Regions from separate parts of the Clostridium gasigenes genome, predicted to be linked through region 3. Evidence: riboswitches for the same ligand, from Rfam matches in the RefSeq annotation. Region 3 holds a riboswitch; each other region holds the start of a gene.
What was found. Region 3 has a riboswitch for cobalamin ahead of J1C67_RS02265 (sirohydrochlorin cobaltochelatase). Riboswitches for the same ligand answer to the same signal wherever they lie in the genome.
Positions count from the first base shown of each region.

Region 1: linked by a shared signal. The riboswitch ahead of J1C67_RS15585 (ABC transporter substrate-binding protein) and the one ahead of J1C67_RS02265 (sirohydrochlorin cobaltochelatase) in region 3 are both predicted to bind cobalamin.
Region 2: linked by a shared signal. The riboswitch ahead of J1C67_RS01495 (DUF4430 domain-containing protein) and the one ahead of J1C67_RS02265 (sirohydrochlorin cobaltochelatase) in region 3 are both predicted to bind cobalamin.
Region 4: linked by a shared signal. The riboswitch ahead of cobT (nicotinate-nucleotide--dimethylbenzimidazole phosphoribosyltransferase) and the one ahead of J1C67_RS02265 (sirohydrochlorin cobaltochelatase) in region 3 are both predicted to bind cobalamin.

Region 1 covers NZ_CP071376.1:3,324,897-3,327,103, reverse strand. The annotation lists gene cobD (threonine-phosphate decarboxylase CobD) at 1-529, shown strand, start outside; cobalamin riboswitch at 608-779, shown strand; gene J1C67_RS15585 (ABC transporter substrate-binding protein) at 1,007-1,936, shown strand; gene J1C67_RS15580 (FecCD family ABC transporter permease) at 1,905-2,207, shown strand, end outside.
Region 2 covers NZ_CP071376.1:308,486-310,692, forward strand. The annotation lists gene J1C67_RS01485 (HutP family protein) at 1-147, opposite strand, end outside; gene J1C67_RS01490 (hypothetical protein) at 269-775, opposite strand; gene J1C67_RS01495 (DUF4430 domain-containing protein) at 778-1,173, opposite strand; cobalamin riboswitch at 1,327-1,452, opposite strand; gene J1C67_RS01500 (cupin domain-containing protein) at 1,526-1,981, opposite strand; gene eutH (ethanolamine utilization protein EutH) at 2,012-2,207, opposite strand, start outside.
Region 3 covers NZ_CP071376.1:464,224-466,430, reverse strand. The annotation lists gene J1C67_RS02270 (iron-containing alcohol dehydrogenase family protein) at 1-912, shown strand, start outside; cobalamin riboswitch at 1,023-1,197, shown strand; gene J1C67_RS02265 (sirohydrochlorin cobaltochelatase) at 1,366-2,187, shown strand.
Region 4 covers NZ_CP071376.1:3,331,677-3,333,883, reverse strand. The annotation lists gene J1C67_RS15630 (choline/ethanolamine kinase family protein) at 1-694, opposite strand, end outside; cobalamin riboswitch at 747-922, shown strand; gene cobT (nicotinate-nucleotide--dimethylbenzimidazole phosphoribosyltransferase) at 1,194-2,207, shown strand, end outside.

The sequences.
Region 1 (2,207 bases), 1.2 Mb from region 3:
TGAATCTTTTTTAGATTTTTTAAACTCAGAAGAAGAGTATACATCTAAAGATTTATTGCAAAAATATGGAAATATTATAATTATAAAATCATTAACTAAATTTTTTGCAATGCCAGGAATAAGAATTGGTTATGGAATTTCTAAAAATGAAGAGTTTATTACTCTAATAAAGAAAGTTACAGTTCCTTGGACTGTAAATGTAGTTGCATCCGAAGGTACTATACAAGCTCTTAAAGAAGAAGATTATATAAGACACAGTATTGAGTACGTAGAAAAGGAAAAAAACTATTTATATAATAATTTAAAACAAATAAAAAACATTAAAGTGTTTAAACCATCAGTTAATTTTATTATGTTTAAAATTTTAAATAACTTAGATTTAAAGGAAGAGATGATAAAACACAGTATACTAATTAGAAGTTGTAGTAATTATGAAGGTTTGAATAGTAGTTTTTATAGAATAGCAGTAAGAACTAGAGAGGAAAACGAAAAAATTATTACTGCATTAAATTATAGTTTAGTAATATAAATTTAGAATTCTAAAAACTAGTTATGATACTAAAGTTTAATTGACATATAATAAACTTTAGTAATATAATCAATAAGAAAAATAAATCACAAAAAGGCGTTAGCTGACTTAATAGGGAATCAGGTCTAAATCCTGAGCTACCCCAGTAACCGTATTATGGACGAAATCTTAAAAGCCACTGCAAAATGCGGGAAGGTAAGAGAGTAGGATGAAGTAGAGCCGGGATACCTACCTTTTGTGCGACAATATCATTTTCTGTGGGTGAAATGATAGGATATAAGTTGTAATTTTTATTCTTAATTATTATTTAATAATAATTTTATGAAATTAAGCAATTATGTATTTTAGGCATACCCCTTAAAGGGGTATGCCTTTCTTTTAATATTTTATATGTAAAGGTTATTAAAAATAAATAACATAACTTAATATAATAAAGTTAAGAGAGCCCTAGATATATAGATTAAGGAGGAATAATTAATGAAAAAGAAAGGTAAAATTTTATCACTAGTATTTGCAATGACTTTTACAACAATGTTATTTGCAGGTTGCACAGAGAAGATAATAACAAGGACAGATAGAGAGGGAACAGAGTTTACTGCACCTAAAGAGGTTAAAACTATAATATCAACAGCACCATCAAATACCGAGGTGTTAGTAGCACTTGGACTAGCAGATAAGTTAGTTGCAATTGATAAATATTCAGCAGATGTTGAAGGTGTTAATACAGATTTACCTCAAATTGAGTTTAGAAATCCAGATGCAGAAACATTAATATCTTTAGATCCTAATATTATAATAGCTTCAGGACACAACAAAGTTGGAGATAATGATCCATTTAAATTAATAAAAGAAGCTGGGATTCCAGTAGCATACATTCCAAGTAGCTACAGCATAGATGGAATATATGAAGATATAGAATTTATGGCAAGTATTACTGGAACAGAAAAAAAAGGAAAAGAAATAATTGAAGACATGAAAAAAGAAGTCGCTGAAATAAAGGCAATTGGAGATAAAATTACAGATAAGAAAAAGGTTTATTTTGAAATAGGAGCTGGTTCAAAATTAAGTAGTTTTGGTAGCGAAACTTTCTTAAATGAAATGATAGAAATAATTGGAGCGGAAAATATATTTAAAAATGAAAAATCTTGGATTTCTCCAAGCGCTGAATCAATAATAGATGCAAATCCGGATGTTATATTAGTAAATACACCTGGAAAAAATACAGCAGGAAAAACAGCTGTTGAAGATGTGAGTAGCCGTGATGGATGGAATAGTATAAATGCAATAAAAGAAGATAAAATATTTACTCTTGATAAAAATTCTTCATCAAGATCATCACAAAATATAATTAAAGCATTAAAGGAAATGGCTAGATATGTTTATCCAGAAGTATATGGAAACAAATAAAAATAAAAGGTTAATGATATTATCCATTCCTTTAGTATTTTTAATAATATGTATTGGAACTTCATTTGGGAGTTCCGATATTAGCATATTGGATAGTATTTCAGTAATAGGACATAAAATACTGGGAATTACATTAAGATCTGAAATAGATAGTAAAGATGTAGCTATTATATGGAACTTACGACTTCCAAGGGTTCTTTTAGCGTTTATAGTAGGTGGAGCCTTATCCGCTAGTGGAGCGGTTGTTCAATCGGTATTAAAAAATCCATTA
Region 2 (2,207 bases), 160 kb from region 3:
TGTATTTAAGTTTCCACCTATATCTACTGCTACTGCAAATATATCCTCTTTTCTTAACTCATCTACTAATTTATGTTCTTCTTCTCTTGTTGATATGGCCATTTTAGTTGCTATCTTTGCTACTTCAACACTATTTTTTTCTATCATAATTTCCTCCAATTTTCATATTAAAAATTTTTGAATCTCATCTTCTAGCCTATTTATAAGTTCTTTTTATATATTTAATTTTATCACATTAGAACTATTTATATAAGGCTTTTGAAAATAACTAATATCCATATTTTTTATTTGAAAATAATAATAAATTATATATTTTTTCACCTAATAATATCATAGCAAAATAATTTCCAACCATATGAATTAAATCAAAGGGAATCCCTCTAATCCAATAAGCTATTGCTACATTCATTCCTGAAGCAAATATATACGGTATTGCATATAATGCTCCAAATATTAATCCGAATCCTGCGGAAAAAATAGCTAACCCTAAAAAATTCTTATTAAATTTATTTTTTAAAATATATGTTATCATAACAAGGGCTGGCCATATTATTAAATATCCTATCCACCATAAACCAAAACCATACATAAGACCCATTGACATTACAAATACAAAGACTATATATAGTGCTTTTTTTTCATAAATCAGCGTAAATATTATTAATAATAATGATACTAATTCAACATTTGGTATAAAATTCAATGCTATTTGAGATACAACTACAATAGCTCCTAAGAAACCCATCAATATAATTGTTTTTAAATTGTTTCTCATTTTTAGAAACCTACTTTATAAATAAACTCTATTTTATCTCCATCTTTTATAACTGTGTCATCTATTCCAGTTTGTGCATCTTCTCCATTTATAGCTATGTTCCACCATTGTTGTTTAGCCATTTCTGTATCTATTCCATCTACTTTAGTAACCATTCTACCAAAATCGCCTTTACTTGTTTCTGCTATTCCCATTTCATCTAATGCTACTCCAAGCTTTTCTGCATCAGTTCTATGTATATGCTCTTTTTCATAATTTTCATCTTTGTTTATAACTGTAACAGTTATCTCTTTATTTCCTTTAACAGTCTTTTCTGTTAAAAACTTATTATAACTAAAGTATCCCCCTATAGCTATAATTACAATTAATAATGATACTAAAACCTTTTTATTATTCATTTTATTCTCTCCTTATATTTTAAAATTTCTAAAACAAAAAGAAGCACTCTAAAAAAAGTGCTTCTTTATATAAACATATTAAAATCAAAATAATTTAATAGTTATAAATACAACGCTCTTCCCTCCGAAGATATATAGTTTTCTATTATAATTAAATATCCTGACTCTTGCTTCATTCTTTAAGCTTTCCTTCCCAGAACTTTAATTCTAGTGGTTTTTTAAGCTTATCGTCCACAATTACAGTAGCGGGGGCTGCTATGGATTTTCACCATATTCCTTAATTAATAATTATATTAAATTTTATTTTCATCTTTTTTTATAGTAACATATTTTTGATTGTTTCACAACTCAATTACTTTTGTTCTGCCCAATCAGCTGGATAAGTTACATACATAAATTTAGCATAGTTTGGTACACAGAATTGTATTTTACTACCTTTAGGTACTAAAATAATTTCTCCAGCATCAGCGCAAACTTTTCTTCCATCTATATTTATTTCAAGTCTACCTTCTATAACATATTGTATTTCATCATACATTAATGTCCAATCAAAAGTTGTTTCTTTCATTTCCATAAGCCCACAACCAAGTCTTGGACTTTCTTCTAATGATAATGCATCTCTTAACATAACATTGTCTTGTGATTTACCTGTATCGAACTTTTCAAGCTTAAGCATAGGTAACTTAACAGACATAATTCCACTTTGATCTACATGTCTATCTGCATTTACATTAGTTACTCCTGATAAGTTTTCTTTAATAATTTTTCTTACTAAATCTTCAATAATGCTTCTATCTAAATTTTCCATAACTAACACTCCTTAATTACATATTTATTATTATTTACTCTTATTTTTAGCCATTGTTTTATTAGCGATTATACAAGCAATAACTACTGCTGTAATTCCACCTACAAGTTTACCAACTATCATAGGGAAAATCATTTCTTTAGCAACTCCTGCTGTAAATCCTAAATGATCTCCAATTACAAATGCTGCTGAAACTGCAAATGCGATATTTATTATTTTTCCTCTT
Region 3 (2,207 bases):
GTTATATTTAGTGAAGTAGAAGAGAATCCATCTTTAGAAACTATTGAAAAAGCAGCTGAAATTGGGAAAAGAGAAAAAGTTGATTTTATTATAGGGATTGGTGGAGGCTCACCAATAGATGCATCTAAGGTAATTGCTATTATGATAAAAAATAAAGAGTTAACTAAGGATACTATTTTACAATCTGGAAAACTATGTGCTTTAGATGTTATAGCAGTTCCAACAACTTCAGGTACAGGAACTGAAACAACTCAATATGCAATAGTTACAGATAATAAGAATAAGACAAAGGTTAATTTTGGACAAGAGGTATTCCCTAAAATAGCATTCTTAGATGAAACTTATACTCAACATATGAATCTAAAAACAACACTAAATACAGCTATAGATTCACTATCACATATAGTAGAAGGTTATTTAAATGTAAATGCTAATATTATTACAGATGCTTTAGCAGAAAAATCAATTAAGCTATGGAGTGAATGTATAGAAGAATTAATATCAGGAGAAATAAGTTGTGAAATTAGGCAAAAATTAATGATAGCATCAACAATGGCAGGAATAATAATTGCTCAAACAGGAACATCACTTCCTCATGGAATGGGTTATCCATTAACATATTTTAAAAATATACCACATGGTTTAGCTAATGGATGTCTTTATATTGAATACTTAAAAGTGTTTAAAAATAGAGAAAGAGTAGAAAATATATATAAGCTATTAGGTTTAAAGTCACATAGTGAATTAGAAAACTTATTATCTAAATTTACAAAAGTAGATATAGAAATAAGTGAGGAGGAAATAAAAACATACACAGATGCTATGTGGGAAAACAAAGCTAAATTAAAAAATCATCCAGAAAATATATCTTATGAAGAATTATATAATATATATTATAGAAGTCTAAAATAGAGATAGATAAAGCTATAAGATGATTATGAAGATATTTAAAATTGTATTTGAAATAAAAATATAATAATACCTTGAATAATATAGAGTATTAATATATTATTATTATAACAACAGAATATTTAATTTTAGGTTTTTTAATTAAAAGGGAAAATGGTTAAAATCCATTACAGCCCCCGCTACTGTAAAGGGAGACGAATCTCTAAGATATCCACTGGCCAAAAGGTTAGGAAGGAAGAGAGGAGGATGAACCCAAGTCAGGAGACCTGCCTAATAATTATATGCTATCCTTCGGTGGGAAGGACAATAGCAAGAGAATATTGTTGAATTTTTTTGAACATATTTCTTGTTTTTTGTCGTGTAAATTTGCAGCACCCCTACCAAGGTTATGGTAGGGGTGTTTTTTGATTGTTATTTATTTTACTATGACTTAAGTAAAAAATTAGGAGTGATACTATGGATAAAGCTATATTAGTAGTAAGTTTTGGTACAAGTTATTTAGATGCATTAACGAATTCTATTGAAAGAATAGAAAATAAAATACAAGAAGAGTTTGGTGAATATAAAATTAGCCGTGCTTTTACATCACATAAAATAATTAAAAAATTAAAGGAAAAGCATAATATAGAGGTTGATACGCCAAGTGAATCTTTAGATAAGCTATTAGCGCTTGGTATAGAAGAGGTTATAGTACAACCACTTCATATGATAGCAGGAGAAGAATTTACATATATAAAGAATGTAGTAAATAAATATAGTGATAAATTTAAAAGTATAAATTTAGGTAGACCAATATTTTATTATCAAGGTATTGAAGAACTTCCACAGGATTATAGTTTATTTATTGAAAGTGTTAAAGAAATACTAGATAAGAAGGAAAATTTGATTTTGTTTGGACATGGAACTGCAAATCCATCTAATTCAGCATATGGCTGTTTGCAAACGGTATTACAAGATGAAGGTTACGATAATGTATTTGTTGGAACTGTTGAAGGATATCCAAGTTTTGATAGTGTACTTAAGAGAGTTAAGAAAAGAAATATAAAGGAAGTTACATTAATACCACTTATGGTTGTTGCAGGTGATCATGTTAAAAATGATATGGCTTCAGAAGAGGATGATTCATGGAATTCAATGTTTAAAGCAGCAGGAATAGATGTGAAATTACATCTTAAAGGCTTAGGTGAAATAGATAGCTTTAACGAATTATATATACAACGTATTAAAGATGTTATAGCTGGAAAGATGAAAGGTATAGGAGAAACCAAGAAAGCTTAGGAGTTAAAAGAAGATAGCTC
Region 4 (2,207 bases), 1.2 Mb from region 3:
TAATGTTAAATCTTCCAGAATAGGCCTTTAATAAATTAACACGTCCATTATAATCTTGTAACCATGCAACAGTTGCTAAATCAAAAAAAACATCGCAAGTAGCTGAGAACTCATAATCTATAATATATAAATTTCTATCATCTATAATTATATTAGAAACATTTAAATCGTTATGACAAAGGCCTACGAATTTATTTATTTCTAGTTCCTTTTCAAGCCGAAATAGTTTTTCTGTTAAAGAATATATATAAGTAGGCAGTGGAAGTTTTAGATTAATACATATTTTTATTCTCGCCCTAATTTCATTAAATGGATTGAAATAAGTTAAAGATGTTGTTAAATGTAATTTTTTTAAGTTGATACATAATTTCCTTAATAAGCGCTCAGAATTAAACTCTATTTCTGTAGGCATTTTTCCATTAATCCATTTATATACCATATTTCCAGTCTCCACATCAAAGTAAATAGGCATATGGCATAAATTTAAATCGCAAGCAGTATGTAAAATAGTTAATTCATTTCTTCTACTAATATTAAATGGAGTTGGATTACATAGACGTATAAAATATAAATTATTATAATAAATTGCTTTGTAATTATTATTACTAAGCCCTCCAATTTGTTCTAGTGAAGATAAAAAATTCATATCCCAATTTAAGGAATACTTTAAAAAATCAATTATTATAGAATTCATAAAATCTCCTTACTTATTGACTTTTGTATTAATTATAAGTATTATAACAAAAAGGTAATAAATATGTAATGGTTGTTTAAATACATTAAAAGGGAAATAGGTTAAAAGCCTATACGGTCCCGCCACCGTGAAAGTTAGTTTTTTCAATTATTTTATTTATAGAAATTAATAAAATAAAAGTCTTAACATAATTTAAGTCGGAATACCTGCCAATACATTAACGCTATTAGGGAGCTTTTAAAATATAGATAGTTCATCAAATGATTGACCTGTTATTTTTTCAGCACCCTCAACTTAACGGTGTATTAAGGGTGTATTGTATTTTAAGTAAGAAAAGTATTCTTATTTATTTTGTTATGCAAGCATCTTATGTTAAGTAAGATGCTTTTTTGACGTTCAAATAGATTTGAAAGAAAATTAAAGTTATGAATATAGATATGCTTAGTAAGGCACTTCAAAAAATAAGTATGTCTGAGATATTTTTATTAGGGGGTATAAGGTGCGATTTGAAAATAAGGATAGTTTAAAAAAATTTATAAATGATATTAAACCTGCAAATAAGAAAGCTTGTAAACTGGCAAAGGAAAGGTTGGATTCGTTGGCAAAACCCCTTGGAAGCCTTGGGAAATTGGAAAAAATATCAATAAAGCTTGCAGGGATTACAGGTAACGTTAAAAATAGTATAAATAAGAAATGTATAATTATAATGTGTTCTGATAATGGTGTTGTAGAGGAGGGGGTAGCCTCGGCACCTCAATATGTAACACTTGCTCAAACTATTAATTTTACAAAAGGATTAACAGGAGTAGCTGTACTTGCTAAAGAAAGTAACTCAGATTTAATAGTAGTTGATATAGGTATTAATAGTGATAAAGAAATACCAAAGGTCTATAATAGAAAAATAAGAAAAGGGACAAGCAATATAGCTAAAGGACCAGCTATGAGTTATGAAGAGTGTGTAAACGCTATAAATATTGGTATTGAAATGGTAGGAAAGGTAAAGGGAAAAAAATATGACATAATAGGTGTAGGAGAGATGGGAATAGGAAATACTACAACAAGTAGTGCTGTACTAATTGCACTTACAAATTGTGTCTTGGAGAAAGCAGTTGGTAAGGGTGGAGGTGTAACAAAAGAAGCCTTTGAGAAAAAAAAGGTAGTAATAAAAACAGCTTTAGAAATAAATAATATAGATATAAAAGACCCAATAGATATTATATCAAAAGTAGGTGGATTCGATATTGCAGCTATGGTAGGAGTGTTTATAGGGGCAGCTTATTATCAAATACCTGTAGTTGTAGATGGTTTTATATCGGCAGTTGCAGCACTAGCAGCAGTTAAGATTAATCCATTAGTAAGAGATTACTTAATAACATCACATTGTTCTAAAGAAATAGGATATAACATTGCGCTCGATGAGTTGAAACTCGATTCTATGGTTAATTTAGACATGAGGCTTGGAGAAGGAAGTGGATGTCCAATAGCTTTTTCTATAGTTCAATATGCTTGTGCA